Regions from separate parts of the Sporosarcina sp. FA15 genome, predicted to be linked through region 1. Evidence: riboswitches for the same ligand, from Rfam matches in the RefSeq annotation. Region 1 holds a riboswitch; each other region holds the start of a gene.
What was found. A riboswitch is a leader RNA that binds a small molecule or an ion and turns the genes downstream of it on or off. The one in region 1 is predicted to bind S-adenosylmethionine.
Positions count from the first base shown of each region.

Region 2: linked by a shared signal. The riboswitch ahead of metK (methionine adenosyltransferase) and the one ahead of ACP8HG_RS01675 (methionine ABC transporter ATP-binding protein) in region 1 are both predicted to bind S-adenosylmethionine.
Region 3: linked by a shared signal. The riboswitch ahead of ACP8HG_RS21810 (methionine ABC transporter ATP-binding protein) and the one ahead of ACP8HG_RS01675 (methionine ABC transporter ATP-binding protein) in region 1 are both predicted to bind S-adenosylmethionine.

Region 1 is NZ_CP188818.1:320,645-331,714, forward strand. It holds gene ACP8HG_RS01645 (methyl-accepting chemotaxis protein) at 1-1,316, shown strand, start outside; gene ACP8HG_RS01650 (SDR family NAD(P)-dependent oxidoreductase) at 1,316-2,068, shown strand; gene ACP8HG_RS01655 (sodium:solute symporter family protein) at 2,095-3,606, shown strand; gene ACP8HG_RS01660 (uracil-DNA glycosylase) at 3,735-4,217, opposite strand; gene ACP8HG_RS01665 (GNAT family N-acetyltransferase) at 4,584-5,435, shown strand; gene ACP8HG_RS01670 (pyridoxal phosphate-dependent aminotransferase) at 5,729-6,898, opposite strand; SAM riboswitch class I at 7,400-7,510, shown strand; gene ACP8HG_RS01675 (methionine ABC transporter ATP-binding protein) at 7,616-8,629, shown strand; gene ACP8HG_RS01680 (methionine ABC transporter permease) at 8,619-9,290, shown strand; gene ACP8HG_RS01685 (MetQ/NlpA family ABC transporter substrate-binding protein) at 9,308-10,120, shown strand; gene pepF (oligoendopeptidase F) at 10,288-11,070, opposite strand, start outside.
Region 2 is NZ_CP188818.1:15,193-26,262, forward strand. It holds gene ACP8HG_RS00150 (o-succinylbenzoate--CoA ligase) at 1-1,287, shown strand, start outside; gene ACP8HG_RS00155 (metal ABC transporter solute-binding protein, Zn/Mn family) at 1,796-2,773, opposite strand; gene yidD (membrane protein insertion efficiency factor YidD) at 2,934-3,164, opposite strand; gene ACP8HG_RS00165 (Dps family protein) at 3,266-3,715, shown strand; gene ACP8HG_RS00170 (putative motility protein) at 3,779-3,961, shown strand; gene ACP8HG_RS00175 (transposase) at 4,050-4,358, shown strand; gene ACP8HG_RS00180 (NUDIX domain-containing protein) at 4,405-4,866, shown strand; gene ACP8HG_RS00185 (alpha/beta hydrolase family protein) at 4,856-5,647, shown strand; gene pckA (phosphoenolpyruvate carboxykinase (ATP)) at 5,823-7,409, opposite strand; SAM riboswitch class I at 7,592-7,709, shown strand; gene metK (methionine adenosyltransferase) at 7,899-9,095, shown strand; gene ACP8HG_RS00200 (gamma carbonic anhydrase) at 9,398-9,910, opposite strand; gene ACP8HG_RS00205 (alpha/beta hydrolase) at 10,030-10,818, shown strand; gene ACP8HG_RS00210 (histidine phosphatase family protein) at 10,861-11,070, shown strand, end outside.
Region 3 is NZ_CP188818.1:4,548,231-4,559,300, forward strand. It holds gene ACP8HG_RS21775 (3-hydroxyacyl-CoA dehydrogenase/enoyl-CoA hydratase family protein) at 1-2,045, shown strand, start outside; gene ACP8HG_RS21780 (acetyl-CoA C-acetyltransferase) at 2,078-3,253, shown strand; gene ACP8HG_RS21785 (acyl-CoA dehydrogenase family protein) at 3,532-5,319, shown strand; gene ACP8HG_RS21790 (arsenate reductase family protein) at 6,019-6,378, shown strand; gene gcvH (glycine cleavage system protein GcvH) at 6,454-6,837, shown strand; gene ACP8HG_RS21800 (toprim domain-containing protein) at 6,912-7,253, shown strand; gene ACP8HG_RS21805 (thioredoxin family protein) at 7,268-7,567, shown strand; SAM riboswitch class I at 7,622-7,727, shown strand; gene ACP8HG_RS21810 (methionine ABC transporter ATP-binding protein) at 7,952-8,977, shown strand; gene ACP8HG_RS21815 (methionine ABC transporter permease) at 8,970-9,638, shown strand; gene ACP8HG_RS21820 (MetQ/NlpA family ABC transporter substrate-binding protein) at 9,708-10,568, shown strand; gene ACP8HG_RS21825 (MetQ/NlpA family ABC transporter substrate-binding protein) at 10,643-11,070, shown strand, end outside.

The sequences.
Region 1 (11,070 bases):
TTAAAAATGATCAATCAGAGGTAACAACTATTTTTGAGGACTCATTCGGATCATGGCGAACAGTTTTCAGCCCTCTTAAAGATGAAAGCGGAAATACAATTGCAGTGTTAGGAATTGATTACTCTGCGGATTATATTGATACCATCATTAAAAAAAGTGTTACAAAACAGATTATTATTGCAGTAATCGGAATTTTAATCTTATTAGTATTGCTGTATTTTACAATTGATCGGCTTTTATTACCACTTAAAAAAGTGGTCATTGTTGCAGACCAAGTGGCAAATGGAGAATTGAACGATGTTGATCTTCAGATTACAAATGATGAAGTTGGACAACTTTCACAATCGATAAAAACAATGGTTTCAAAATTGCAACATGTCATATTAAACATTAGAAATACATCTGATCACGTTGCATCATCAGCCAATCAGCTAACTATGAATGCGACAGAATCGTATATTAGTTCAACAAACGTTTCAAAAGAAATGAAGAATATCGCTCAAAATGCTGAAACTTCTTTGGTGATGACTGAAGAAACAGCTGCTGCGATGGAAGAAACAGCGGGGGGAATACAACAAATCGCTGATTCAGCCAATACGGCTTCTGAATCGTCTCTGACGGCCTCAATTGCTGCTGAACAAGGAAATAAGGTTGTCCAACAGGTGATTGATCAAATGCAATTAATTAATACATCTGTAGAACAAATAGAGAAAACTATTAATGGTTTACATGCTAATTCTAATAAGATTAGCGACATTGTGAACATTATTACTGCTATAGCAGAGCAAACAAATTTGTTAGCACTAAACGCTGCTATTGAAGCAGCCAGAGCTGGTGAGCATGGTAAAGGATTTGCTGTCGTTGCAGATGAAGTAAGGCGTTTAGCTGAACAATCATCTCAGTCGGCTAAAGAGATTTTCCAACTAATTCATATGATTCAAACGGATTCTAATGCCTCTGTAACCGTGATGGAAAAAGGAAAAGAAGACGTAAGAGTGGGAATGGATTATACGAATGAAGTAGGCGAGATATTTAAAAGGATTGTACAATCTGCAGATGAAGTCGCAGATCAAATCCGGGAAATTTCTGCTGCATCTCAAGAAATTTCTGCATCCTCTGAAGAAGTAGTCGCATCCGTTAATAATATTAAGAAAACATCTCAACAATCTACCGAGTTTTCATTGAATGTCTCACAAGCTACACAAGAACAATTGGTGTCGATGCAAGAAGTGAAAGAAGCATCTGCTTCATTAGGCCAAACTGCGGAGAAGCTGCAGTCCCTAATTACAAACTTTAAATTGGAGAGTGAAGATTAATGGATTTAAAGCTTACCGGTAAAAATGTTCTCATTACAGGCTCTAGTATGGGGATAGGCAAGGCAATTGCTTTAGCTTTTGCTGAACAGGGAGCAAATATTCTAATAAACTATATTGGCAGCGATCAAGAGGCGGAAACAGTTCGTCTACAAGCGAAGGACCATGGCGTGAATGCACTAAAATATTGTGCGGATGTATCTGACTCTAAACAAGTGCAGGATATGTTTCAGTATATGGACAACCAGCTAGGAGCAATTGATATTCTTGTCAACAATGCCGGGTTTGCACAGAATGCTCCTATTACAGATTTAACTGATGAGCAGTGGGACAAAATGATAAAGGTTCATCTTTACGGAAACTTTTATAATTGCCGAGAAGCGGCGAAAAGAATGAAGGAAAAAAATAAAGGTAAAATTATTAACATCTCTTCAGATATAGGAAGTCTAGGGTGTGAAGAATTTACCCATTATTCAGCGGCAAAAGGCGGTATTAATGCTTTTACCAAAGCTTTGGCAAGAGAGTTGGCACCGAATATATTGGTCAACGCTGTAGCGCCTAGTGGAACACATACTGGCATCCTCGAAGCGTTCGGTGAAAACTATATCGCGGAAGAGTCAGCGAAATATCCACTAAAGCGCTTGGCACAACCTGAGGAAATCGCCAAAACTGTGTTATTTTTAGCATCAGAAAATGCGGATTTTTATACAGGTCAAATACTAACTCCAAACGGTGGAGTAGTTATGAACGGATAAAAGATAGATGAGGAGCACTTGAATTGATGAATATCGTCGTATTTTGTGTATATTTAGTTTTTATTTATTACATTGGCTATAAAGGATATAAGCGCGTCAAAACTGCCGAAGATTTAATTGTGGCGGGCTGGAGTATGCCGTTATCTGTTGTAACTGGGAGTTTAATTGCCGCGTTATTAGCAGCTCCATTCTTTTTTGCTGCTGTCGGCTCAGGTTATACAAGTGGAGGCTTTGAAGGGTCCGCAACAATGGGCGGCCTAGGTACATGTATGATTTTAGGGGCATTAATCTGGACTAAGCCCCTAAGAAGATTAAGAGGATGGACACTAGCGGACTACTACGGATTGAGATATGGTAGTAAAAGATTAGGAGCATACACGGGAATCGTGATGGCGGTAGCATTTGGTATTTTCAATGCCGCGGCTCTCACTGTTGGGGGTACTTATATTATCCAACAACTTTTCCAAATCGATTTCCTTCCAGCCGCACTATTATTTGTTTCGTTAACGGCACTCTACTCCGTTATTGGAGGCTTATGGGCTGTCGCTTACACTGAAATTGTTCAAGGGGCACTAGCGGTAGCGGGAATCCTCGGGATAACTATATTTGTTTTATTCTATTATCCCGATGTTACATTTAACCCTGATTGGTGGAATGTAAATGAATTATTTAGTAGAGGTGGAGTTGAATTCTGGACACTCTATTTAGTTTTAGCTCTTGGTGATATTCCCGCAGTGGATTTAGGTCAGCGTGTTGCAGCGGCAAAAAGTCCGCGTGTCGCACAGCTGAGTATGATTATTGCAGGTTCAGTAATCATCGCTATTAGTTGGATACCTGGAATGTTAGGGGAAGCATTTAAATCTATTTATCCGAACAGTTCCAATCCGGAAACATTGATGCTTGTTTTTGCACAAGGTTATTTCCCACCTATTTTATCTGCTATCTTTTTAACAGCGATGGCGGCGATGGGTATGTCAACTGTTGCGGCATGTTATGTAGCAACCTCAGGAATTGTTACTAAAAATATTTATTTAGATTTTATTAATAAGAATCCTGATCCGAAAAAACTATTGTTTTTTTCAAGAATGGTGATTCTTGCAAGTGCATTGTTAGGTTTAATCCTGGCGCTAAGTGCTCAAAAAGTTATTGATTTAGCCTATTTAGCATGGGATGTTGTATTTGTTACATTGTTCTGGCCAATCGTTTTAGGCCCATTTTGGAAGCGGGTAAGTACTCCGGCTGTATGGGCAAGTATATCTGTTGGACTCGTATATTATATTATTACGTCACTTACTCACGTTCCTGGGCCGAAAATTCAATCGGATGGGTTTTTGGGCTTGTTGGGCGAATTGTGGCTAACGCCTGTTTTCTCAGGTGTGATTTTTTCTGGAGTGACAATTATTGTAATAAGTCTATTAATCCCACCTACCCAACACGTTCTTGACATGCATGAAATTGAAAAAAATAAAGAACTTGATCACGTTGGAAGTAAAGAAGAACTAGAAATATTGAATACTTCAAAACAACCAAATATCTGAGTTGGTAACAGGACATGCTTAATTGTGTGTCCTGTTTTTTTGAATTCTATCTACCATATCTGATTAATTTATCAAACATAAATATTTTTCTAATAGTAATATTGGATTACAAAAACTTCATATCGTAGCTAGAGGTCTAAAGAATGAAAGCGATCCGCAACGAAAGTCAAGTCCTCCAAAAATAAGTTACGTAAGTTTGGACGTCGTCTAACTGCAAGTGGATGGTAGGCGACCGCTGTTTGGAATCCACGTATATCGTGCCAACTACTCCGCATTGACTTCACTTCGGCTTCAGGATTTTGAAAAAAAGACTGAACGGCTACATTTCCTAAACAAAGAATGAGAGTAGGCTTTTTTTCTGTAAGCTGCTGTTCTAAATGCCTCATACAAATTTGACGTACTAATTCTTTGTCGTATGCTCGAACGGGCTTCCTTTTTAGTATAAAAGTGACATACAGATCATCTATTTTCAAGCCAGCTTCATTTGCAACTTCTTGTAGCGTTTGCCGCGTTCCACAAACAAATGACTCGGCTTCACGATCTTCACGTGCTCCGGGATTGTCAAGAATAATCATAATCGGGGCCGCTGGATTACCTTCACCCCATACCATCCGTGTCCCTTGTTCATAAAGGCCGCATTCCTGGCAATTTACAAGGTGATCAGGGGTTGGCTCCTCCAATAACATTTTTGGACAGAAGACAGGCATTATTTTCAGCTCACTTTGACGTTTATTTGCAAAAAAAAAAGAGGAAGCGCCTGTAACAGAAGAACGCAGCCTTAGTACAACACAACCTGTGGCAACATTCTAGGCCAATTTGCAGATTATCCCCAGGGAAGCTTTATAATTTCCAGTGCAATAAGGAGAGCTTTCCACTAACCAATGGATTTCAATCAGAGTCACAGCATATAGGTTAAATGTGGTAGAATTGTTATAATATTTCGATGTTTATTATTTTTATGTGAATGGGGTGTGGGGATGGAGTTTAGACGTTATCAAGATGTGCAAAAATTTGCATTGAAAGCTGAACCTGTTTTAGGTAAAAGGGAAGATGTATACAGTCTTTTTTTCGGTGTATTGCAGGCAATTAAAGCTGGCCGATACGAGAAGCCGTTTATGGCGACGATTGAAGAGGAGGGGCAGGTGCTAGCCTTATTTCAAATGACCTATCCACATCCGTTAAACCTAATTTTTACGGATGAAAGCCGTTTGGAAGAATGTATGGATTTGTTAATAAGAAACCTATTGGAACTTAAAATTGAAATTAGTTCCATCATAGGTTTAAAACCGTGGGCATTCCTCTTCAGTAAGAAATGGGAAGTGAAAACAAGTGTGTATCCTCAATTGATGATGGACCAGGGATTGTATCGATTAGATAATATAGATGAAACACTTGAACACAGTCCAGGCTCTTGGCGTTTGGCAAATACGGATGATTGTTCACTCATTGAGATGTGGTTCAACTTGTTTGAGGAAGATGCAGGACTTCCGCTAACAGCAGTGGAAGATGTGAAAAGTCGAGTTGCATCATTTGTAGCCGAACAGGAAGTATTTTTGTGGGAGGATAATGGCAAAGTAGTTTCCATGATGAAAAAAGCCCGACCGACAAATCATGGCGTAACTGTCTCCCTTGTATTTACACCAAAGGAAGAGCGAAAGAAAGGCTACGCGCGGACGATGGTAGCAGCTGGAACAAAGGAACTTCTAAAAAAATATGATTTTTGTGTGCTTTACACTGATTTGATGAATCCGACAGCAAATAAAATCTACCAAGAGATCGGCTACAAGAGAATTGCAGATTCTATACAGATTGGATTTAGCTTGAAATGAAAAAGGTGTGATCTTTATAGGAAATCTGAATCACATAGTTGATCGAAATTTATATGAAAATATCTGATATGGGAAAAATTAATTCCGAAACTAGAAGATAAATATGACACAAACAATCACAATAACTAGCTGGAAAGTACAGAGAAGAAGGCGTGGCTGGATCCATCATGTGATAAGTCCAAATGATATTCGCTCTTTTCAATGTTTCTAACGAACTAAGAATATTTCATGTCAAAAAAGCCAAGAATAGAAAACTCCTGGCTTTTTTGATATGAAATTCAAATTAAATTATTTTATCGTGAAAAAATATCGAGTTTTTCAATTCGTGCAACTGCTTCTTTTAAACGGTCTTCACTTTCCAATAAGCCAACACGTATATATCCTTCACCATACCTTCCAAAAGCATGGCCCGGTGCTACGGCAATGTCTGCTTTGTCTAATAGTAACTTGGTGAATGATTCGCTTGTATATCCTTCTGGTACAGGTAACCAAGCGAAGAAAGATGCAGCGGGCGCGATGACATCCCAACCGATTCGTTTACATTCGGAAATTAAGACATTCCGGCGGCTTTCGTAAAGTGAAACGAGCTCATCCACACAATCCTGGCTTCCCGATAATGCCTCTGTTGCTGCGCGCTGAATTGCTGGGAATATATCTATGAATAAATGATCCTGCAATAAGCTGATTGCTTCGATAATATCGGCATTACCGATGGCAAAACCGACCCGCCATCCCGCCATATTATACGTTTTTGACAATGTGTACATTTCAATTCCAACTTCTTTTGCACCTTCTGCTTGCAGGAAACTGACAGGTTTCGCACCGTCAAAACCGATTCCACCATAGGCAAAGTCATGCAAAATTGCAATATCATTGTCTTTTGCCAAAGCAATCGTTTCTTCGAAAAATGGAAGTGTGGCTGTTGCGCTTGTTGGGTTATTTGGATAGTTCAAATACATTAATTTTGCTTGCTTCTTTTGTTCATCGGAAAGAGCAGAGTAATCAGGTAAAAAATCGTTTTCTGCAAGTAATGGCATTAAATCGTATTTAATATTGGCTAAGCTTACACTCGATAAATAATCGGGATATCCCGGATCCGGCAATAAAAGTAATTCATCTTCGTTCATAATCGCGAGGGGTAACTCGACCAATCCAGGTTTTGTTCCAAATAGAATCGCTACCTCTGTTTTAGGATCAATATGAACATCGTATTCTCGTTTATAAAAGTCAGCAACAGCCTGTTTTAATTCGGCAGTCCCTCTGAAAGGGGAGTATCCATGTGTTGTTGGATCTTCGACTGCTTCTTGGAGTGCTTTTATAATATGTGGAGGTGTCGGTTGATCGGGATTTCCACGCCCCAAGTTAATAACGTCGCGTCCTTCAGAAAGTGCTTCTTGTACGTTTCGAACAAGTGATGCGAAAAAGTGCGGTGGTAGGTTCTTGAGTCGATTTGATAGTGCCATGTAATAACCTCTCTTCTATGTAATCCAATCTTTAGTGTAAAAGAGTAAGATAGTATAAGTTTTTCACTTGGAGCAGTATCTAGACTCCAGCGCTTGTCGGGTCTACCAAGGCGCTTGCGCTTTTCTTATTGTCTAGCTCCAGGAGCCAGCCGCTCGGAGGCCCACAGGAAGTGGGTCACCTAGCCATTGCCGCAGGACGCGGCGTACTTAGGCTAGGTTCCTTGAAAGCAATCCAGCTATGTGGCAAAGAGCGCCACGTCGTGCCTGCAAGGATGCAGGTATGCAGTCGTTGCGACAGGACGTCGCGCTCTTAGACTGCCTTCCCCTGGATCGACTTATGCCTGTCGCGTCTAGACGGCGCCTTCCGCTTTTCTTATTGTCAGTATACATGGAATGAAATGAAAATGATAATAAATTGTTATATATCAGAACATATTATGTTGACAATCTTATTGAGACATACTAATATGAAACTTATCAATCAAAATAATTACATAATGGTACTTATCAAGAGAGACTGAGGGATAGGCCCGATGACGTCCAGCAACCCCTTGCGTAATGTAAGGAAGGTGCTAACTCCTACAGAGTGAATTTCATTCTGAAAGATGAGCTGAAACCTTTTTATTTTCGGTGCTTCTTTCATATATGAGAGAAGCATTTTTATATGGTCAGACATCTGAGATTTCGTACTTCTATTTATAGAAAGAGGAGAATTGCATGATTCAAATTCAAAACGTATCAAAAGTATACAAAACAAAAGAGAGAATCGTGACTGGTGTTGATAATGTCTCACTCGACATTAACACAGGAGAAATTTTCGGAATCGTAGGTTACTCAGGTGCAGGGAAGAGTTCTCTTATCCGTTGTCTAAATTTGTTGGAAAAACCAACGAGCGGAACGATCTTAGTAGATGGATTAAATTTGATGAAGTTACGGGGGAATAATCTCCGTCAGGCACGTCTGAAAATAGGAATGATTTTTCAACACTTTTATTTAATCAGCCAAAAGACAGTATATGAAAATATAGCATTTGCTTTACGGGCAGCCAAAACGCCTGCCAATAAAATAAACGCTCGGGTAACGGACTTACTAGAAATGGTTGGCCTCTCGGATAAACGGGATGTTTATCCTGCGCAGCTGAGTGGTGGCCAGAAGCAGCGGGTAGGTATTGCCCGAGCACTAGCGAATAATCCTTCAGTGTTACTGTGTGATGAAGCAACATCTGCATTAGATCCAAATACGACGCTATCTATTTTAAGGCTGTTGAAGAAAATAAATAAAGAATTACAGATTACAATCGTTCTAATAACACACGAGATGAATGTCGTGAAAGAAATTTGTGATCGCATGGCAATTATGCAAGATGGAAAAGTGATTGAAGAAGGACAAGTATATGATATATTTTCAGATCCTCAAGAAGAATTGACGAAAGAATTTATTAGTAGTGTTGTGTCATTTGATGTGCCGTCAATAATTTTGAGCAAGTGCACGGGCAAACTGGTCAAAGTCATGTTTAAAGGTGATGTCGCAGGCGATGGAATTATCTCAGATACTGTGCAGCAATTTACTATACAAGGTAATTTCCTACACGGCTCCATTGAATATATTCAAGAAAGGCCACTCGGTACTTTCCTGATGGAACTAAAAGGCGAGGATGACGAAATAGAAAAGGCAATTGCCTATATGTCATCACGAGCTGCTCAAGTGGAGGTAATTGACAATGGGAATTGATTTACAACACGTTATAGAGTTAATGCCTGATATTACAAAAGCATTTGGGGAAACACTTTATATGATAAGTATTTCTCTCGTTATCGCACTTGTTATTGGGCTTCCGCTAGGGATTTTGCTGTTCACTACCGATAAAGGCTTATTTTTAGAAAATCGGGCATTGAACTCAGTTATTGGCTTTATCGTCAATATGGTCCGTTCTGTGCCGTTTATTATTTTACTCGTCGCGTTAATCCCTTTAACGATTTTAATAGTAGGTACTCCGATTGGCCCTGGGGCTGCTAGTGTTTCATTATCTGCGGCAGCAATCCCTTTTTTCGCAAGAATTGTGGAGACTTCACTAAGAGAGATTGATAAAGGTGTTATCGAAGCTGCAATCGCTGTTGGTGCAACTCCGTGGATGATTATCAAAGATGTACTATTGCCTGAAGCAAAAACAAGTATTATTCAAGGCGTGACACTTACAGTAATTAGTTTAGTCGCCTATTCAGCAATGGCTGGTGTTGTTGGTGGTGGCGGAATCGGGGATTTAGCAATTCGATTCGGCTACTATCGTTACGACAATACAATAATGGTAGTGACCGTGGTGATATTAATACTATTTGTACAAGTAATTCAGTTTGCAGGAGATCGGATTTCAAAAGTAATTGATAAACGATGATGGGGAGAGAGAAAATTATGAAAAAGTTTCTATTAGTTGTATTAGTACTTGTAGTTGGAACCGCACTAGCTGCTTGTGGTGGCAAAGAAAAAGCTTCGGATGACAAATCTGTGAAAATTGGTGCAACCGCTGGACCATATAGTGATATGTTGAAAAAGGCGATTATTCCTGGACTTGAAGAAAAGGGATATAAAGTTGAACTAATTGAGTTTAGTGATTATATTCAGCCGAACAATGCACTGGCAAGTGGCGATATTGATGCAAACCTGTTCCAAAACACGACTTATTTAGAAAATGTCGTTAAAGAAACGGAAGCTGAATTATCACCACTTATTATCGTACCAACAGCTCCAATGGGCATTTATTCGAATAAATTCAAGACAATTGAAGCTATTGAGGATGGAGCAAAAGTTACCATTCCAAACGATCCTGTTAATGGAGCCCGCGCCCTTTTAGTGTTACAGGATGAAGGTCTAATTGAATTAGATCCAAATGCAGAAGTGCTAAAAGTATCTGAAAAAGATGTAACAATGAATAAGAAGAACTTGGTGTTTCAGCCAATCGAAGCGGGTCAGCTTCCACGTTCAGTTGACGGTACTGATTTAGCGGCAGTTCCTGGAAACTTTGCCTTGGCTGCAAGTATGAATTTATTAGATGCGCTAGCACTAGAGGACATGCTTGATATATACAGAAACGTAGTTGCTGTAAAAACGGAAAACATTGATAAGCAATTTGCTAAAGATATTATTGAAATAGTAGAATCAGCAGAATTTGAAAAAGTAATTGATTCAGATTTTGAAGGCTTTGGTAAACCAGAGTGGATGAAGTAAAATCTAATTAACAACGTCAAAAAGCTGACGAGACCATTACGGTTTCGTCAGCTTTTTTGTTCTTCCTGCCTAGGAAATTATAAAATCTTGTACAGTGGATAACCTGCGAAAGCTGATATTTCACGTCTAGACTCAAGCGCCTCTGAACAGGCATTTGCGCTTTTGTTTTATTGTGAAACGTTAGCCGTTTCGTTTGCCTCAATTTCTTCCGTCAACACAACTAGCTGATCAATCAAATCACCGATATAAGCGATTGTGTCACGCAATGGTTTTTCTGTTGTAATATCGACACCTGCCATTTTTGACAGTTCAGCAGGGGATTTTGTACCACCAGCTTTCAATACTTCGAGCCATTCATCGACAGCAGGCTGACCTTCTTCAAGGACACGTTTAGATACTTGAGTGGAGATTGTGAGTCCAGCACTGTATGTGTATGGATACAAGCCCATGTAGTAGTGTGGCTGACGCATCCATGTAAGTTCCGCGCCTTCATTAATCTCCACATCATCTCCCCAGAACTCTTCAAGCACGCCGCGTTTCAAGTTGTTCAATACACCGGCGTTGACACTTCCGCCTGCGTCAATGCGTTCATAGACTTTTCGTTGGTAGGCAGCTTCTAGTAAGTGCGTTACAAAGTTATGGTAGTACGTGCGTGCAACGATTGATGAAATAACCCAACGCTTGAATTTCGGATCATTTGAGTTTTCTAATAGGTGGTTAGCCACGAGCATTTCATTCATCGTCGAAGGTGCTTCGATGAAATATAGTGATGGGCGTGCATTGAATACGTTTTGCTCTCGATTTGCATTGTAGAAATGACCCGCATGCCCTAATTCATGAGCTAAGACGAATACATCATTCATACTACCTGTCCATGAAATAAGGATATATGGATGGTTGCCATAAGGGCTGGAACAGAATGCTCCTGTTGATTTACCTTTGTTTTGAGC
Region 2 (11,070 bases), 310 kb from region 1:
GCCTTGCTTGGGTCCTCCAATTCTGAAATGGTAGTCATCATTCATGCATGTATGCTGGCCGGCCTTGAGATTGTTATGCTAAACAGTCGGTTGTCGAAAAAAGAAATCGCATATCAATTGGATGATTCAGGCGCCAATACGGTAATTGTGTCGAATGAACTGAGTAGTGTTGTTGCCGATACGCCGGTACGTCAGCTACTATTTTCTACGATCAAAGAAAGTGCGGAACAGGCTTTTGTCATCCAGGAAAGTTGGCAATCAGACAGAACCATTACGATTATGTATACATCGGGCACGACAGGATTTCCGAAGGGGGTCCGTCAGACTGCAGGTAATCACGTCTCGAGTGCACTGTCGTCTGTTCTAAATTTAGGGCTTGATGAAGACGATGTCTGGCTCTGTGCGATGCCTTTATTTCATATTAGCGGGTTCTCGATTCTCGTTCGTTCTGTTCTATACGGAAATGAGGTTCAGTTGCATGAGAAGTTTGATGCGGTCAAGTCGGCGATTGCGGTAAGGGATGGGTCCGTCACACGGATGTCTGTTGTATCTCTTACATTGGATAAAGTTCTGCGTGAACTGGAAAAGGATAATAGTGTCGCACATTCATCATTTAAATCAATGCTGGCAGGTGGTGGCCCCGTTCCAATCGATTATTTGAAGCGGGCAAAAGTACTTGAAGTTCCTGTTCTCCAAACGTACGGCATGACAGAAACTAGTTCGCAAACAGCGACCTTAGCAGCAAGTGATGCAATGAGGAAAATGGGTTCAGCAGGCAAACCATTGTTTTTCAATCAAATCAAAATCAAAGATACAGAAACGCCAGGTGAAAAAGGTGAAGTATTTATATGCGGTTCACATGTGACACCTGGATATATTGGTCGTTTTTCCGAAGTGGATCCATTGGAAAATGGCTGGCTTCCAACAGGTGATATCGGTTATCTTGATTCGGAAGGTTATTTGTATATCGTCGATAGAAGATCCGACTTAATCATTTCAGGAGGAGAAAATATTTACCCTGCTGAAATTGAAAATGTACTGATAGCGCATCCGAATATTCGAGAGGTAGGCGTTTGCGGGAAAGAACATTCCGAGTGGGGAAGTGTCCCAGTTGCGTTTGTCGTAGTGTCAGGAAATGTGAAAGAAGCTGATTTGATAGCGTATTGTGAAGAGCGATTGGCGCGTTACAAAGTACCGAAATCATTCCGCTTCGTAGATGAACTGCCGCGTAACGGGTCAAATAAGTTATTGCGTCGAAAATTGAAAGAGTCAGTGGATTTGGAGTAAGGTTGAAGTCGAAATTAAAGTCAAACTGTCACGGCAACTCATCAATCTGTAAGGACAATTGCTTGAACTGTCCTGGCAACAGATTAAACTGTGAGGGTAACTCTGAACTGTCCTGGCAACTCCTCAAACTGTAAGGACAATTGCTTGAACTGTCCTGGCAACAGATTAAACTGTGAGGGCAACTTTGGACTGTCACGGCAAGTCATCAATCTGTAAGGGCAATTGCGTTAACTGTCCTGGCAACAGATTAAACTGTGAGGGCAACTTTGGACTTTCATGGCAAGTCATCAATCTGTAAGGGCAATTGCTTGAACTGTCCTGGCAACAGATTAAACTGTGAGGGCAACTCTGGACTGTCATGGCAAGTCATCAATCTGTAAGGGCAATTGCGCTAACTGTCATGTCAAATGATTAAACTGTAAGGGCAACTCCAAACTGTCACAGCAAAAACAAAAAGGCTGTTCCATATACCAGATTAAATCTGGTATACGGGACAACCTTTCTTCATTTACTTTCCACTTAACGCTTTCTTCAGCGTTTCAATGTTTTGTTCCATCAAAGAAAAATAGTCTTCGTTGTTTTTTACATCATCCACTGTCAATACGCCAAGATTGTGGAGCATGAGTGATTCAGCACCAATTTCTTTCCGCACGACATTAGTTAGTTTAGATGATACATTCTGTTCAAAAAGTACATAGTGGATGTTGTGATTTTTTGCCTCTTTGACAATTTGTGCTAATTGCTTTTGTGACGGCTCGCTTTGTGAGTTCAGTCCCGCAATCGCGACTTGTTCCAGTCCATATGAATCGGCTAGATAACCAAATGATGCATGTGAAACAAAGAACGTTTTGGAAGGGACAGTGGAAGCCATCTCTTTGAATTTGCTATCGAGTTCGACTAGTTCTACTTTCAGTTGTTCAAAGTTCTTCTCGAATTCGTCTTTCATTTCAGGTTTTGATGCAATCAATGCATCTTTGATAGAAGTTGCAAGTTCGACACTAAGCAGTGGTGAGATCCATACATGGGGATCAATTCCCCCATGATCATGACCTTCGTGTCCATGTTCATCATGTTCAGCATCTTCGTCGTGACCTTCATCACTATGACCTTCGTCTAGCATCTCATCAGGAATTGCCTCTGCTGTTGCAACCATTTTTACATGTTCGTTTTTCATGGTTTTTTCTGCATTTTCCACAAAACCTTCAAGGCCGAGTCCTATATAGAAAAACAAATCCGAGTCCGCGAGTCCCATCATATCTTTTTGTGTAGGATCAAAAGTATGTTCATCCGCGCCAGCAGGATAGATGGATTTCACATCGACGTAGTCGCCGCCGATTCGTTCTGTAAAGTATTGAAGCGGGTATACTGTTGTATAAATAGACAATTTCTCTGTCCCAGTTTCCGAGTTTTCTGTGGATTTAGCGCCACAAGCACTAAGTAGCATAATTGTTAGTAATGACATGATGAAAAAAAGTTTCTTATTCATTAGATATATCCTCCGTATTATTAATAGTAATCATTCCGATTTGTGCAACTGACTTTTTTATCATACAAGAGTGTTTCTAATTTGGCAACTAAATAAGCGAATTTCTTTTAATCGAAAAAAACGGCTCGACAATTATGTCAAACCGTTCTATCTAAAAAGATCACTTTTTATGCATATCATTGTCTGGTACAGGATCAAATCCACCCTCGTGGAACGGATGGCATTTTGAAATTCGACGTACCGCAAGCCATGAACCTTTTAGTGCTCCATGCTTTTCGACTGCCTCAATCCCATAGTGAGAACAAGTGGGATAGAAACGGCATGAAGGTGGTGTAAGGGGTGAAATTACTTTTTGATATAGTTTAATAAAGCCAATTAAAATCTTTTTCATTTAAAAAACTCCTTATTAATGCCTCGATGTTTATTGTAGATGCTTCGGTGGTAAATTAACAGAGAGATGAATTATATTTAACAATAAGGGGAGAGATTTATATGTCGAAAGAACTTATTAATGAATTGAATGTCCAAGTTTCTACATGGTCGGTTATGTATGCGAAGCTCCATAACTATCACTGGTATGTTAAAGGTCATCATTTCTTCACGTTACATGTAAAGTTTGAAGAACTTTATAATGAAGCGACGTTACATATGGATGAAATCGCAGAACGTATTTTGACACTTGGCGGAGATCCTGTAGCGACGCTGAAAGAACATCTTGAACAATCTGTTGTGAAAGAAGCAACGGGAGATGAAAAAGAAGACAGCATGGTGAAAACTGTCGTAAATGATTTCGGTGAAATTATGAAATCGTTGAAAAAAGGCATGCAGCTGGCTGCGAAAGATGGCGACGATATGACGGAAGATTTGTTGAACGCGACATATCAAAGTATCGAAAAACATCAATGGATGCTGAATGCATTCCTGGGTGAAGATAACAAGTAATCATTTTTTATTAAAAATACTAGAAAAATGCCGATAATAAGCTTGTGGAAGGAGTGATGGCAAATGGATATGAGCTCCATCATGGCAAGTCAATTGAGAAGTTTGCAATCGACTGTTCAGTTGAGTGTGTTAAATAATGCACTTGCAATGAATACTGCAGCGGCAACAGATATGTTGAAAAGTTTATCTAATCAGTCTGTTGCAGCCCATCCTCATAAGGGAGCTTCGGTTGACGTACAAGCGTAAATTGCGGTAAAGCATGTATCTCCAGTAAAAGGGGATGCATGCTTTTTTCATACTAAGCCATGCTAAAAAGAAAAAAGGATGGTGTAGCATGGAGAAATACAAAATGTACGTTTCTGTCGTAAATCAGCAAGTATACCATTACCCAGATGATTCACCGTGGGAATATGAGGTTAATGTAGAAAGTCAGTATGTTCCTGTTTTTCATCGGTTATTTAGTCAGATAGATGAACTCGAATTCCGAAACTTCCTTAGGTCACATTTACCGTTTTTGCCCTATCATTATGGTCGGAACAATTTCAACGTCGATCAACGTACGATGAAGATCTATGCGCTCATTCATGAATTTACAGATGATAAGTCGAAGCGATTTATCGAAAAGCTTCCGTATTTTCGTTGAAAGGATTGCTGTCCTTCGCTACACTGGTTGAAAGGACGTGAGTGCAATGCTTATTTTCAATGATGTTAATGGTGGTCGTGTTGAGCTGACTTTCGGAGAAAACCAATTTGGAATGCCAGCTCGGCATGTCCTTGTTATCCTCAAACATAATGGTAAATGGTTACTGACTCGACATTTAGTTCGAGGCGTTGAGTTTCCAGGTGGTAAAGCAGAGCATGGAGAAACGATCGAGGAGGCAGTTATACGCGAAACGATTGAAGAAACAGGTGTGAAAATTACGGATCTTGTGCAATTTGCAGAGTATGTCGTTCGAAGTAATAGTACATTTTGCAAAGCTGTATTCACAGGGAAAGTTGCGGAAATCGATGAGCATCCAGCCCTTTACGAAACAGAAGGAGCTATGTGGATGACTAATGAAGAGCTTGACCAGTGTGAAGAATTGAGTTTCCTTATGAAAAACACGGGCATGGAAACATTAAGAAAGTGGGTGGAAGAGCATGAGTCATGATGGTACGATTATTCATAGAAGGCCCTATCCGTCTCCAAATCCACATGTTTCGCTTGAAGAAATTACATATTTTTCAGATGGGTTAAAAGTGAAGGGACTCATGGCAGAACCAATTACAGAAGGGAACTACGAAGGCATCATCTATTTGCGAGGGGGCATGCAGCATATCGGTATGGTTCGTCCTGCCCGAATTGCACAGTTTGCTTCGCAAGGATTTGTTGTCTTCGCTCCTTATTATCGGGGGAACCGTGGAGGCGAGGGACGGGATGAGTTTGCTGGGGCCGATCGTCAGGATGCGGTGAATGCCGTTGATGTGCTGAAGCAAAATTCGAAGACAAACGTGGAAAAAATTCACTTGTTTGCATTTTCACGGGGCGGTATAATGGCTCTTTGGACAGCAATTTTACGTGAAGATATTACGTCGGTAGTTACATGGTCTGGCGTATCCGATATCGTATTTACATATAAAGAACGGAAAGATATGCGGCGGATGATGAAAAGAGTTATCGGCGGGACACCGAATAACATGCCGGATGAATACAGAAACCGTACGGCGCTGTTCCGCGTGGATGAAATTGATGCTCCCGTACTCATCATTCATGGCATGATCGACGAGAACGTGTCATTTCAACAAGCAGTTTTGCTGGAAAACGCACTGCGTGAACATAAAAAAGTATATGAGACATGGTATTTCCCTGAGTATACACACTTCATACCGCCTGTCATGAATGCACAACTTGTTCGCGATTTATGTGGTTGGATGAGAAGACAAGGGGAGTGAATGGTATTTTGAATAAAATGAAGTTGCAATTAGAAGTACGGGTTTGCAATTAAAACGCCAAATTTGCAATTAGACGAAATAAGTTGCAGTTACAACTCCATTTTTACAATTACAAATCCCAGGTACAAAAAAACAGTGTAGCACATTCAATGTGCTACACTGTTTAATTTGAAAATTATGCAATCGGTCCGCCTTTAAGCGTAATCTCTTCAGAAACCATACCGAATTTTTTAAAGTTTTCATGGAACATGTTTGCCAATTCATTTGCTTTTACATCGTATGCTTCGCCGTCTGCCCATGCATTGCGCGGGTTCAACACTTCTGTTGGAACACCTTCAATGAATGTAGGCATTTCGAGGCCGAATACGCCGTTAGTTTCTGTTTCAATGTTGTTCAATTCTCCAGCAAGAGCTGCCTGTACCATAGTGCGTGTGTATTTAAGATCCATACGTTTACCAACGCCGTAGACGCCGCCAGTCCAGCCTGTGTTAACAAGGAATACTTGTGCATCATGTTCATCAATTTTCTTCCCAAGCATTTCAGCGTATACTGTCGCTGGAAGTGGAAGGAAAGGTGAACCGAAGCACGTTGAGAACGTTGCTTCAGGTGATGTGATACCACGCTCAGTTCCGGCAAGCTTCGAAGTGAACCCGCTTAGGAAGTGATACATTGCTTGTTCTTTTGTTAACTTCGAGATTGGAGGTAGCACGCCAAACGCATCTGCCGTTAAGAATACAATCGTTTTCGGATGACCAGCAACAGAAGGGTCAACGATGTTATCAATTGCTTGGATAGGATAAGCTGCACGCGTGTTTTCAGTTAATGAACCATCATCGTAGTCAGGAATGCGTGTTTCCGGATCGACGACAACGTTTTCTAGTACGGAACCAAAACGAATTGCACCAAAAATTTCAGGTTCTTTTTCTTGTGATAAATTAATACATTTTGCATAGCAACCGCCTTCGATATTGAAGACACCAGTGTCAGACCAGCCATGCTCGTCATCGCCGATTAATTTACGGTTTGCATCTGCCGAAAGTGTTGTTTTACCTGTTCCAGAAAGACCGAAGAATAGGGCAACATCACCGTCTTCACCAACGTTTGCCGAACAGTGCATCGGCATAATTCCATTTTCAGGAAGTAAGTAGTTCATGATTGAGAAGATTGATTTTTTCATTTCGCCAGCGTATTCAGTTCCACCGATAAGAACAATACGTTTTTCCATTGATACGATAATGAATGTCTCTGAATTCGTACCATCGACCACAGGATCAGCTTTAAATGAAGGAGCCGAAACGATTGTAAATTGTGATTCATGTTGTACTAGTTCTTCTTCAGTTGGGCGGATGAACAAGTTGTGAACAAACAGGTTATGCCATGCAAATTCATTCACAACTTGAATGGATAGTCGTGAAGCTGGATCTGCGCCTGCAAAACCTTTGAAGACGAACAGTTCGTCTTTTGTTCTCAAATGAGTAATTACTTTATTATATAATGAATCGAAAATTTCAGAAGAGATTGGACGATTGACGTTGCCCCAATCGATTTTGTCTTTGGAGGACGCTTCCTCAACAATGTATTTGTCCTTAGGTGAACGACCTGTATATTTGCCTGTCTGAGCTGTAACCGCTCCGTCTGATGTCAATTGAGCTTCACCACGTGAAATCGCTTTTTCAACAAGTTGTGGAACTGAAAGTTGAACTTTTACATTTTTCCCAGAAAGAAGTTTGTTGAGGTCATCACTAATTTTCGCAGATATCATAAGTATGTACCGTCCTTTGCATATAGTCCCAATCAATTGGGTGTCATCACATTATTGAATTAGTATAACACATTAAGAATAATAATCTATACTAATTCAAACCTCAAGGATTTATACGCAAAATGGGTAAAAAGATTTGACATGCAACAAGATTTTTCGTAGCATATATAGTTGAACGGATACTCTTATCCCGAGCTGGTGGAGGGGTCAGGCCCTATGAAACCCGGCAACCTGCACAGACGTTTTGTCTGCGCGAAGGTGCCAAACCTGTAGCAAGGCACAGTCCTTGTATGATAAGAGTGAAAGGTGCTTATGAAATCATGCCTTTCCTCATGTATTATTACGTGAGCGAAGGGCTTTTTATATGATATCGCCCTTAATCCTCGTGTATAGAGCTCGCAATGGCTTGTAGTCTTTTCATTTAGAAAAGACTCTACATGGGACATATGAGTACCGTATCAATCTCGTAGGATATAAGGAGGAAATAACATGACAAATCGCCGACTATTTACTTCAGAATCGGTAACTGAAGGACACCCGGACAAAATGTGTGACCAAATTTCGGATGCTATTCTAGATGCTATATTGGCAGAAGATCCAAATGCACGTGTTGCATGTGAAACGACAATTACAACAGGACTTGTCCTCGTTGCAGGAGAAATTACGACGACAACATATGTCGATATCCCGAAAGTTGTGCGTGAAACTGTTAAAGAAATTGGTTATGTACGCGCGAAATACGGATTTGATTGGGAAACATCTGCAGTTTTGACTGCGATCGATGAACAATCAGCCGACATCGCTGCAGGCGTTGACCAGGCACTTGAAGCGCGTGAAGGTTCGATGACAGATGATGAACTTGAAGCAATTGGAGCTGGTGACCAAGGTTTGATGTTCGGTTACGCTTGTAATGAAACACCGGAACTGATGCCGTTACCAATTAGCCTAGCTCATAAATTATCATTCCGACTTGCACAAGTACGCAAAGATGAAACCCTTACGTATCTGCGTCCGGATGGAAAAACACAAGTGACTGTTGAATATGATGAAAACAATAAACCAGTACGCATCGATACAATTGTTATTTCAGCGCAACATCACCCTGAAATAACACTTGAGCAAATTCAGCGTGATATTAAAGAATTCGTCATAAACCCGGTTGTACCAACTGATTTAATCGATGAAGACACGAAGTACTTCATCAACCCAACTGGCCGCTTCGTAATAGGGGGACCTCAAGGAGATGCAGGTCTTACTGGCCGTAAAATCATCGTTGACACGTACGGTGGTTATGCGCGTCATGGCGGCGGTGCGTTTTCTGGGAAAGATGCGACGAAAGTGGACCGCTCGGCTTCATATGCGGCACGTTATGTTGCGAAGAACATTGTCGCTGCAGGACTTGCAGATCGATGTGAAGTGCAACTTGCTTATGCAATCGGTGTTGCACAACCTGTATCGATTTCTATCGATACATTTGGAACAGGCACAGTCGAGGAAAGTAAACTTGTTGAGCTTACGCGTGGACTGTTTGACCTTCGTCCAGCAGGCATCATCAAAATGCTTGATCTGCGCCGCCCAATTTATAAACAAACAGCTGCATACGGTCACTTCGGCCGTACAGACATTGATCTACCGTGGGAACAAACGGATAAAGCTGATGCATTGAAAGAGTTAGCAGGGAAATAATGTAGTGTAAACACTGAAAGGCAGGATTTCCCTGTTTTTTGGTGTTTTTTCTGTTTAGGATGTTTGATTTAGCGGGCGTCATAGAGTGTAGCGAATCTGTCGTACACTCTCATCACAGGAGCTATAAACAAATGATACAATTGTTATAAAGTGAAACCTGATCGGAGAGGAGAGAGCGTCGGGCTATGAGTTTAATAGGTTTGTTACTACTGGTTGGGGTTGTTGCGTTATTTGTGTTAATTGGTTTAGTAATCTTTTTATTTATAAAAAAATAAGAGCTGCCTTCAAAGGCAGCTCTTTTATTACTGTTGTAAACTCTTGTAATACTGCCCTTTTTCGGCATACTCCTGAACAATCCGTTCCATGTCCGCACGATCGTCGTCATTCAGCTCACGCACGACTTTTGCTGGCGACCCGAGTGCTAGCGTATTCGGGGGAATCTTCTTACCAGGCGGCACGAGACTGCCTGCGCCAATGAATGCCCCTTCGCCAATTTCAGCACCGTCCAAAACAATGGAACCCATACCGATAAGCGCTCCTTTTTTTACCGTACAACTATGTAACGTTACTTGGTGCCCAATTGTCACCTCATCTTCAAGAATAAGCGGAAACTTTGGGCTTTGATGAAGGCAGCATAAGTCTTGAATATTTACTTTACGTCCAATAATTGTTGGAGATACGTCACCCCGGATTACGGTATTAAACCAAATTGTCGATTCAGGACCAATTGTCACATCACCTGAAATCGTCGTGAAGTCGCCAATGAAAACGGACGGATCAATTACAGGCGTTTTTCCTTTATAAGGATAAATCATGATGCTCTCCTCTTTTCTTTAGGTAGTGTATAATTATCGTAACAAAGATTAGGTTTTTATTGTAGATAAATAGGGAAATATATAGATAAAAGAACTAGATAGATGAGGGGAAGATGACCATGTGGAAATGGGAAGCGGAAGGGCCACCAAAAGCTGTCGTGGCCATCGTCCATAATGTGTACGAACATCATAGTAGAAATGCATGGCTTATTCAGAAACTAAGAAACAGCGGTTTTCATGTCGTGACAGGAGATTTACCTGGACACGGGGCGGAAGGTGTCGGAAAAATTCACGATGAACAATTTGATGCCTACGCTAAATTTGTGGAAAAATTAATAGCGGTCGGTCTCGATGATAATTTACCTTTGTTCATTATTGGACATGGAATAGGTGCCACCTTCGTAATGCGTCTTTTACAGCGAAAGAAAATTGAATGCGCAGGGGCTGTTTTTAGTTCCCCATGGCTAGCATTGCGTCATCAGCCACCTAAATTTTCGAACGTATTGACAAAATTCTCGTCATCCATGAAATTGAATCATGAAATTGACATTGAGATGTTAACACGCAATAGTGATTTATATGAAGAAGCTAAGCAAGATGACTTTTATAACGATGAATTCACCGTAGCCTGGTATAAAGAGTTACAATCATTCATGAAATTGGTTGCGCAGAGCGAAAGAAGTGTTCATGATATCCCAGTGCTTATGCATATTGCGGAAGAGGATAAAATAACAGACATAGTGCTTGCTAAGAAATGGTTTATCCGACAGGAACTTTCTGAGTTTCAATATAAGCAATGGAAACGGCTGTACCATGACGTTTATCAGGAACCAGAGCGCGAGGAAGTATACTTATATACGGAATCATTTATGAATAATGTTCTAAGGTCGCTAGGGTATGTCGTATAGGGAATACTTGGAAATGGTTTGTGAGTAAATGTGAAGAGGGAGGTGTTTACGATTACGATAATTGGGTTTGTACGACATGGCGTTACCGCGTGGAATAAAGAAGGAAGGGCACAAGGAAGTACTGATGTCCCACTTGATGATGAAGGAATTGAGATGGCACACGGTGTAGCTCAAAGACTTTCTGGTGAACAATGGGATGTCATCTACACAAGTCCTTTAATTCGTGCTGCAAAAACAGCTGAAATCATCGCG
Region 3 (11,070 bases), 390 kb from region 1:
TTAAAAAAGGTTTGTATGAAAAAATAGATGCAGTTCATAAACCGGGTACAATCATCACTTCAAATACATCGGGTATTAGTATTGAAGCGATGGCGGCAGGACGTTCGGAAGATTTCCAAAAACATTTCATGGGCACACATTTTTTCAATCCACCGCGTTACTTGAAATTACTTGAGATTATTCCAGCGAGCACAACGGCTCCGGAAGTTATAGAGTTTATGACCCGTTTTGGTGAAGATACGCTTGGTAAGGGAGTTGTCATTGCAAAAGATACGCCGAACTTCATCGCGAACCGAATCGGTACATATGGCCTTCTTATCACATTACGCGAGATGGAGAAACGCGGCTATTCGATTGGAGAAGTTGACTCGGTGACGGGTACCTTGATTGGCCGTCCGACATCGGCAACATTCCGTACGCTTGACGTTGTTGGACTAGATACGTTCATGCATGTGGCGAAAAACGTTTACGACAAGACGGAAGGCGAAGAGCAAAAAGTGTTTGAATTGCCGCCATTCATGAAGAAAATGATTGATAATGGCTGGATTGGTGCCAAGGCAAAACAAGGATTTTATCTCAAAAAAGGTAAAGAGATTCTTGAACTAGATACAGAGACATTTGAATACAGTCCAGCTAAAAAGTTGAAAACACCTTCTATTGAAATGGCTAAACAACAAAAAGGACTTGCTAATAGAGTGAAAACGCTCGTCTATGCGGATGATCGCACTGGTGAAATCTTGTGGAGTATCCTGTCACCAACATTGCTTTATTCTGCAGAACTAAACGGTGAAATTGCAGATGATATCGTTGCAATCGACAATACCATGAAATGGGGCTTCGGATGGCAGCAAGGACCATTTGAAATCTGGGATGCAATCGGCGTAGCAAAATCTGTTGAGAAGATGAAAGATGAAGGCGGGAAAGTTCCAGCATTCGTTCAAAGTTTGCTCGACAAAGGCTATGAAACTTTCTATAAAGAAGAAGACAATGAACTTTACTTCTTCGATGGAGAAGATTACAAGCTTGTTCCTGTTAATGAAAAAGTAATTGACTTGAAGCGCTATAAGCAAAAACATGGCGTTATCAAAAAGAATTCAGGTGCTAGTTTAATCGACCTTGGCGATGGAGTGGCACTTCTTGAATTCCATTCACAATCGAATTCAATTGGTCCTGACATCATTCAAATGATCAACTTCGCCGTTGATGAAGTTGAGAAAAATTTCAAAGGGCTTGTCATTGGAAATCAAGGCAAAAATTTCTGTGTAGGTGCAAACCTTGGAATGATTCTAATGGAAGCGCAGGATGACAATATCTTTGAACTTGATTTCACTGTTCGCTCATTCCAAAACGCCATGATGAAAATCAAGTATTCCTCAAAACCTGTTGTTGCAGCGCCATTTGCAATGACGCTTGGGGGAGGGACTGAGGTTTGTCTACCGGCAGCTCATATTCAAGCTTCAATGGAAACGTATATGGGACTTGTTGAAGTCGGCGTTGGTTTGATACCGGGTGGTGGCGGAAACGTAGGACTTTATACGAAACATTTAAAAGGATTGCCAAAGGGCGTTCACATTGACTATCAATTTGTTGCCAATAAAGTTTTCGAATCAATCGCGACTGCAAAAGTGTCTACTTCAGGAGACGAAGCATGTGAAAATAACTTCCTCGATTTCGCAGATGGTATTAGTGTCAATGCAGATCACTTAATCTATGATGCGAAACAGGCAGCTATTGCATTGTTTGACATGGGTTATAAAGCACCTAAACGTGAGAAATTCCCTGTTACAGGTGATTCGGGTTATGCAACGATGCTTCTCGGGGCAGAGGGCATGTTCCTATCTGGCTTTATCAGCGAGCATGATCTGAAAATCGCGAAGAAGCTGGCGTTTGTTTTATCCGGCGGAAAAGTACCATACGGAACACTTGTTGACGAACAATATATGTTGGACCTTGAACGTGAAGCTTTCCTTAGCCTTGTGGCGGAACCAAAATCACAACAGCGTATGCAACACATGCTCGTAAAAGGTAAACCGTTACGTAACTGATTTAAAGTGCATAGCAAAGAGGAGGAAATTCAATGCGTGAAGCAGTACTAGTAGCCGGTGCACGGACACCGGTGGGAAAAGCGGGTAGAGGTTCTCTTGTAACCGTACGCCCGGATGACTTAGGGGCACTTGTAATTAAAGAAACGTTGAAACGTGCTGGGGGCTATGATGGCCCAATTGATGACTTAATTATTGGTTGTGCGATGCCTGAAGCTGAACAAGGGATGAACGTTGCGCGAAATATTGGTGCACTTGCAGGTCTTCCTGATACGACGCCTGCAATTACGGTAAACCGATTCTGTTCATCAGGTCTTCAATCAATTGCTTATGCAGCTGAACGCATCATGCTCGGTCACTCGCAAGCAATTATTGCAGGCGGCGTCGAGTCAATGAGTATGGTACCGATGATGGGGAATACAATCCGACCGAATGCTCACTTAGCAGAAACGGCTCCACAATATTATATGGGAATGGGTCACACTGCTGAGCAAGTTGCAGTAAAATACGGTATCACGCGTGAAGAACAGGATGAATTTGCTGTGCTGTCTCACAAAAAAGCAGGTGCAGCGATTGCAGCTGGAAAATTCAATGATGAAATCGTGCCAGTCGAAGTCGTAAAGCGTTCTGTAGATGATAACGGAAAATATAGTGAGAAGAATTTCACATTTAAAATGGACGAAGGAGTCCGTCACGGAACAAGCGTAGAGGGATTAGCGAAATTGCGTCCGGCATTCTCCGTAACAGGTACTGTTACGGCAGGTAACTCGTCACAAACATCAGACGGAGCAGGCGCAGTACTTGTGATGGACCGCGAAGTGGCAGAAGCGCAAGGCTTGAAGCCAATCGCGAAATTCCTGTCATTTGCTGTAGGCGGCGTGCCACCTGAAGTGATGGGAATCGGCCCAATTGTAGCCATTCCAAAAGCACTTAAAATTGCAGGGCTTTCTATTGAGGATATCGATGTATGGGAGTTAAACGAAGCGTTCGCGTCTCAGTCACTTCAAGTTATCCGTCATCTAGGCCTTGATATAGATAAGGTGAATTTCAACGGCGGAGCAATCTCCCTCGGGCATCCACTCGGAGCAACAGGATCTATCTTAACAATTCGTATGATGAGTGAATTAAAACGTCAAGGTAAACAGTTCGGAGTCGTTACAATGTGTATCGGCGGCGGAATGGGCGCAGCCGGCGTGTTTGAGCTTTTGTAAACACTATATATTCGGCACCACTTATTTAGAATTAACTAGGTGATATACCTCACCAGTATAACGAACAATTCTAGCGAAGGAGCGACAAGTGTGAGCCGAAGCAATCAGACCGACAATGCTCTTCTGGCGGGCTTATTGCGTGAGGCCATCACCAAGCGACAAAGCGGTGTAGGAAGAACATTCTATTTATTAAGTGCTGACTATCTAGTAAACAAACCAGTGAATTTTATATTAATAGTGGACATATAAACCCTTAAGATTAAAAGGAGGAAACAACATTGACTGAATTAAAAACAAACGAACTGATTAAAGGTGGAGCTTTTCTAACGGAAGACATTGAAGCAAACCGTGTATTTACGCCTGAAGATTTTACTGATGAACAGAAAATGATTGCGAAAACAGCAGAAGACTACGTGAAAAATGAAGTTCAACCTGTTGTCGAAAATCTTGAAAACCATGAATTCGAGCACTCTGTAAGACTACTGAAAACTGCGGGGGATCTTGGACTTCTAGGAGCGGATGTACCAGAAGAATATGGTGGTCTTGGACTCGACAAAATTGCGTCTGCACTTATCTCTGAAAAGATGTCCGTAGCAGGCGGATTCTCGATTACTCATGGCGCACACGTTGGTATCGGAACCCTACCAATCGTACTTTTCGGAAATGAAGAACAAAAGAAAAAGTACTTGCCAAACTCTGTATCAGGTGACAAAATCTCTGCATATGCACTAACTGAGCCAGGCTCTGGTTCTGATGCATTGGGTGCGAAAACAAATGCGAAATTGAATGCTGCTGGAACACACTACATCTTAAATGGTGAAAAACAGTGGATTACGAACGCAGGATTTGCAGATATTTTTGTTGTTTACGCGAAAATCGATGGCGATAAGTTCTCTGCTTTTATTGTTGAAAAAGAATTCCCAGGTGTATCTGTCGGAGCCGAAGAGAAAAAGATGGGTATCAAATCTTCATCTACTCGTACGCTAATCTTACAAGACGCAGTAGTACCAGTTGAAAATTTGCTAGGTGAAATCGGTCGCGGGCATATTATTGCATTTAATATCTTGAATATCGGTCGCTACAAATTAGGAGTCGGCACAATGGGCGGATCTAAACGTGCGCTTGAGCTTGCAATTACTTATACAAATCAACGTCAACAGTTCAAAACACCAATTTCTTCATTCAACTTGACGAAACAAAAACTATCAACAATGGCATCTAAACTGTACGCGGCTGAAAGCTTGATTTACCGTACAGTTGGTTACTTTGAAGAGCGTCAAAGCCAGTTGAGTCTTGAAGAGCAAAAAGATGGTAAAGCAATTGCGGCAGCAATCGCAGAATACGCAATCGAATGTTCTATCAATAAAGTCGTGGGATCTGAGGTATTGGATTACATCGTTGACGAAGCAGTTCAGCTTCACGGCGGATACGGCTTCATGCAAGAATATGAAGTAGAGCGCATTTATCGTGATTCACGCATCAATCGTATTTTTGAAGGGACGAATGAAATCAACCGTCTGCTAGTACCAGGTACATTCCTGAAAAAAGCAATGAAGGGCGAATTGCCATTGCTTCAACAGGCGCAAGCACTTCAAGAAGAACTTCTTATGATGATGCCTGAAGAAATCGGTGACGAAGCACTTGCACAAGAAAAAGCACTTGTGAAAAATGCTAAGAAAATCGGTTTGCTTGCTGCTGGTCTTGCTGCACAACGTTTTGGCACGAAGCTTGAAGCAGAGCAAGAGGTACTTGTAAATATTGCAGATATCGCTAATAATGTTTTTGCGATGGAGTCTGCACTTCTACGTACAGAAAAAGCAATTGCACGCAGCGGAGAAGAAAAAGCGCAACAGAAAATCCTTTACACACAAATCTTCTGCCAAGAAGCATTTGAAGAGATTGAAAGAGATGCAAAAGAAACACTTCTTGCGGCTGTCGATGGTGATAATCAACGCATGATGATTTCAGCGCTGCGTAAATTGACTCGCTCGAATCCGTATAATATCATCGCTAAAAAACGCGAAGCTTCAGTTAAGCTAATCGAAGCGGAGAAGTATATCGTATAACACGTCTGTAGATTAAAATTACCTTGATCACACACTGGGCGTTACGTGTAGTTGTTTTTGTATCGCTTTGAATTGAACAATTTCAATACCATTATCGAGATGTATTGATAAGTAGGGATGCGACTCTGTCGCATCCCTACTTATTCTTTCGGTAATCGCATGGTTTTTGTTCATTTGCCGCTCTCGAAAGACATTGATACAAGAAGTGCCGAAGCTTTTTTGGACGAAAGAATGGCTAGCTTCTCACCTAAAGATAAGCGGTCAAAGATATAATTTTGACCGCTCAATCCTTCTCTATAGTATCTCCATATTTATTTTAAGGAAGTGTCAATTTCCTATAAGACATCACATAATCTTTGCAAAAGTAAGCAAAGAACGAAATGTACAACGTACGAGAGTGCCCGAAATTGCATCTTCGGGCACTTACAATCTCTATAGAAAGTCATCTTTTCTATTCTTTCAAAGCACCTGCCCCACGGTAATAATATCGTAATTAATTCGCCGAAAGCGGGCCGAAAATAGTAAAGGGTTATAGCGGTTTTCAAGCCCTGCTCGCTATCGTATTATGCAAGTCAATAATTAATCGAGAGACTTGATTGTTTAATGAAGTAAAATTACCGATCTCACTTTGACGTCCAGGTACCAATAGGCGCCAAGGTGTTTTTTCTGTTATAATGGCGAAAATGGAGGCGTTGCGGTATGGGATTAGTTTATTACGGTTATCCAAAGTGCGGGACATGCAGGAAAGCAAAAAAATGGCTTGAGACGAACAACTTGGACTTTCAGGAAGTGAACATAGCGGAAGCTCCTCCTTCAGTAGAAGAACTTGGCAAAATGATTGCGGCATCGGATTTGGAGTTGAAAAAGTTTTTCAACGTTAGTGGGACGAAATATAGAGAGCTAAACTTGAAAGACAAATTGCTCACAATGACAGATGAAGAGAAAATTAGCTTGCTGTCATCTGACGGTATGTTGATTAAGAGACCAATTGTCTTCGGTGATGGTAAGGTGACTGTCGGATTCAAGGAAGAAGAGTTCGACAAAGTATGGACTAACTGATTTCCTATCTTGTCTTTATTCGAGAAATATGACAGAATTGAAGAGAATGAAACTATTTATTTGGAGGGATACGGAATGAGCACACCAAAAGATCTGCGTTATTCTGAAGAGCATGAATGGGTAAAAGACGAAGGTGGTAACTACCGCATCGGTATTACTCACTTTGCACAATCTGAACTAGGCGATATCGTATTCGTTGAACTTCCATCTGTCGGAGATGACATCAAAGCGGACGAGCCTTTCGGAAGCGTTGAATCTGTTAAGACAGTATCAGAACTTTATGCACCAATCAGCGGAAAAGTAATTGAAGTGAATGAAGGACTTGAAGACAGCCCTGAATTTGTCAATGAATCACCGTATGAAAATGCATGGATGATCGTTGTTGAACCTTCAAATGTTTCTGAACTGGATGAACTTATGTCAGCTGAAGCGTATGAAAAAATGACTGTCGGAGAATAACTAAGACAAGGCGCCGGTACTTTTTCGGCGTTTTTTGCATCTTTATATAAAAAAGAGCGAAGGAGGGGCTTCTTGTGTCGGATGAAAGAGTAATTATCGTCGAGGGCGGTTCGGATAAGAAACGTTTGGCACGAATACTTGTTGAGCCTGTCGAAATTATTTGTACGAACGGCACAGTAAGTCCTTATCGGCTTGAAGAATTGCTTGCACCTTACGAAGAACATGAACTATTTGTCTTCGTTGATGCGGATGAAGATGGAGAAAAGACCCGTGTTTTATTCAAAAGAGAGTTCCCGGCAGCAATCCATTTGTACACAGAAAAGGTTTATCGGGAAGTGGAGACGACCCCATACAAAGTGTTGGCTACAATACTACAAGGTGCGGATTTTAAAATCAGACCGGAATTTCTAATTTAAAGGATGTAGAATTAATGGAAACTTGGACACGCGAACAATGGGAGATGGCTTTGAAAGAGTCTTCAGTGGCAGCGTTTTATTTATATACACCAATGTGTGGAACTTGTGCAGTCGCATCTAAAATGATGGAAGTTATTACCGTCATGAGACCGGGAATACCAATCGGGAAAGCAGATTTGAATTACGTACAAAATATTGCAATTGACTATGAAATCGAAAGCGTTCCTTGCCTTCTTATACAAAAGGATGGCGTTTTAACCCATAAAATTTATGCATTTCAATCAGTACCGTATCTACTTGAAGAAATAGATTGACAATAGATATGGAACTTTGATATACTTCGTCTTAACATTCAATTGAATAGGTCACTCTTATTAAGAGAGGTGGAGGGATAGTGCCCTGCGAAGCCCGGCAACCGTCACGTAAGTGAAATGGTGCCAAGTCACACAAAGCATACGCTTTGAAAGATGAGAGATTGGACAACGTTTATTTTCGATAACGTCAAGCCTTTCTGCCCGTCTGCAGGAAGGCTTTTTTGTATTGAAAAGCGGAAGGCGCCGCTCAGCCCCGACAGGCACAAGTCAGATTGCGAAGGGGGCGTACCTAAGCCACCACAGCGAACTGCCTTGTGACCCGAGGGGGTGGCGCCTGAAGCTAGACCAAATTAGTAACAAAACAATTTTTCTGAGGTGAAAAAAATGATTTATTTAACGGATATAAATAAACGATACGGTGAAGGGCCAGGCAGTATTTCAGCAGTCGAAAATGTATCGCTTGAAATTACTGACGGTGAGATTTTTGGAGTCATCGGCTATAGTGGGGCAGGAAAAAGTACGTTGATTCGACTACTGAACGGTCTTGAAATGCCAACGTCAGGTAGCGTTAAAATAGGAAGTCTAGAAATATCAGCAATTAAAGGGAAAGAGCTAAGGGAAGCACGACAAAAAGTGAGTATGATTTTCCAACACTTTAACTTACTGTGGTCTAGAACAGTGAAGGAGAATATCGCTTTCCCTCTTGAAATCGCGGGTGTACGAAAAGCCGAGCGTGATAAGAAAGTGGCGGAACTGATTGAATTAGTTGGTTTGGCTGGTCGCGAAAATGCATATCCATCCGAATTGTCTGGAGGTCAGAAACAGCGCGTAGGGATTGCTCGTGCGCTTGCAAACGACCCTGAAGTCCTTCTTTGTGACGAAGCGACTTCAGCCCTTGATCCAGAAACAACGGATTCAATACTAGACCTTCTAACAGGAATTAATGAACGACTTGGACTGACAATTGTGCTTATCACACATGAAATGCACGTTATCCGGAAAATTTGCCACAGAGTTGCAGTTATGGAGGCAGGGAAAGTTGTTGAGTTGGGAGATGTCCTGGATGTGTTCCAATCACCGAAGGAACCGATCACAAAGCGGTTTGTCTCTCAAGTGACGGAACCCGTGGAGGCGAAGCAGGCAATGGCGCATATTAAGGAAGAATTTCCTGCCGGCACGCTTATCAAGCTTGTATTTGTAGGGGAGCGGACAGAACAACCTGTCCTCGCAAGTCTTATTCGGAAATTCACTGTCGATGTGAATATCGTGCAGGGAAACATATCCCATACACATGGCGGGGCATACGGCACACTGATACTTCAGTTGCTTGGAGATTCCTCAATCATTGAGGAAGCAATTCAATACCTCAATGAAAATGATGTTCAGACGGAGGTGATCGGTAATGATTGAAAACCTTTTTCCGAATGTCGACTGGACTAAAATGTGGGAAGCAACAGTGGAAACACTCTATATGACTGCGGTTTCTACATTGTTCACTTTAGTTATTGGGTTAGGACTTGGAATTTTACTCTTCCTATCTAGTCCCGGTCAACTTTGGTCGAATAAGTTGGTCAATATTATATCAGGAGCATTCGTCAATATTTTTAGATCCATTCCGTTTATCATATTAATCATTTTACTTATTCCGTTTACGAAATTTCTTCTTGGTACAATCCGCGGACCGGATGCAGCGATGCCGGCACTTATTATTGGAGCGGCTCCGTTTTATGCAAGAATGGTGTTGATTGCATTACAGGAAATTGATAAAGGTGTAATTGAAGCTTCGAAGTCAATGGGAGCGAAAACGAGAACGATTATTTTTAAAGTTCTTATACCGGAATCGATGCCTGCACTTATTTCAGGAATTACTGTAACAGCGATTGCACTCGTCGGGTACACTGCTATGGCTGGGATTATCGGAGCAGGTGGACTTGGGACTCTTGCATACTTAGATGGATTCCAGCGTAGCCGGGAAGACGTTACACTTGCTGCAACAATCCTTATTTTAATTATCGTTTTCATCATTCAATTCATCGGGGATTTTGCGGTGAGGAAATTCGACAAGAGATAATAGTTAGTACAGTAATATCAGGCCTAGCCTGTAAATTATATAAAACATAGAAAAAGGGGAGAAAAAATCATGAAAAAGCTTTTAGGGGGAATAGTATTAGCAGTACTTGTATTGGCATTGGTAGCTTGCGGAGCGAAAAATGACAGCGATGATAAAAGTACAAGTGGGGAAGACAAAGCTGACAAAGAAACTGTTGAAGAAACGGAAATTGTCATTGGTGCATCTAACACACCGCACGCAATCATTTTAGAAAAGGCAGCACCGATATTGAAAGAAAAAGGAATTGAACTTGTCATTGAAACATACCAAGACTATATTTTGCCAAATAAAGATCTAGAATCAGGCGAATTGGATGCGAACTTCTTCCAGCACATTCCTTATTTAGATCAACAAGTAATTGACCACGGTTATAAGTTTGCGAATGCAGGAGCTATCCATATCGAACCGATGGCTGTTTACTCGACGAAATATAAATCAATTGATGAACTTCCAGACGGTGCAGTTATTATTTTTAGTAACTCAGTAGCTGAACATGGCCGTGTCCTATCTTTGTTAGAGTCGGCTGGGTTAATCAAATTGGCTGACGGAGTAGATAAAGTAACAGCTGAAGTGAAAGACATTGTTGACAACCCTAAAAATCTGGAATTTGATGCGAATTACGAACCATCACTTTTACCACAATTGTATAAAAATGATGAAGGCGATGCAGTAGTTATCAACGCAAACTATGCAATCGATGCAGGTTTGAATCCACTTGACGATTCTATCGCGATTGAAGAGACAGAGTCGCCATATGCAAACATCATCACAGTAAGAGAAGGCGATGAAAATACTGAAGCAATTAAGATTTTGGTTGACGTGTTGAAATCGAAAGAAATCCAAGACTTCATTCTCGAAGAGTGGGGCGGCGACGTCATTCCTGTGAAGTGATTTGATGATGAAAGTGGACAACTATCTTTACCCATCACCTAGATTGTCATCTTAGAAAAAAGGGAGATTATGAAATGAAGAAATTTCTAACAGGTGTTTTATTAGCAGTACTGATACTCGCGCTTGCAGCTTGCGGAACAAAAAACACTAGCGGCAGCAATAATGTAGGCGAAAAAGAAACAACTAAGATTGTTGTCGGAGCTTCCAATACACCGCATTCGATCATTCTAGAACAAGCAAAACCATTGTTGAAGGAAAAAGGTTATGACCTTCAAATCGAAACATATCAAGACTATGTGTTGCCGAATAAAGATCTTGAATCCAGCGAACTCGATGCAAACTACTTTCAGCATATTCCTTATCTCGAATTACAAATTGAAGATGCGGGATATGACTTTGTAAATGCAGGCGGCATTCATATTGAGCCAATCGGCGTTTATTCGAAAAAGTATAAATCACTTGATGAACTTCCAGATGGTGCGACGATTTTAATGAGTAGCTC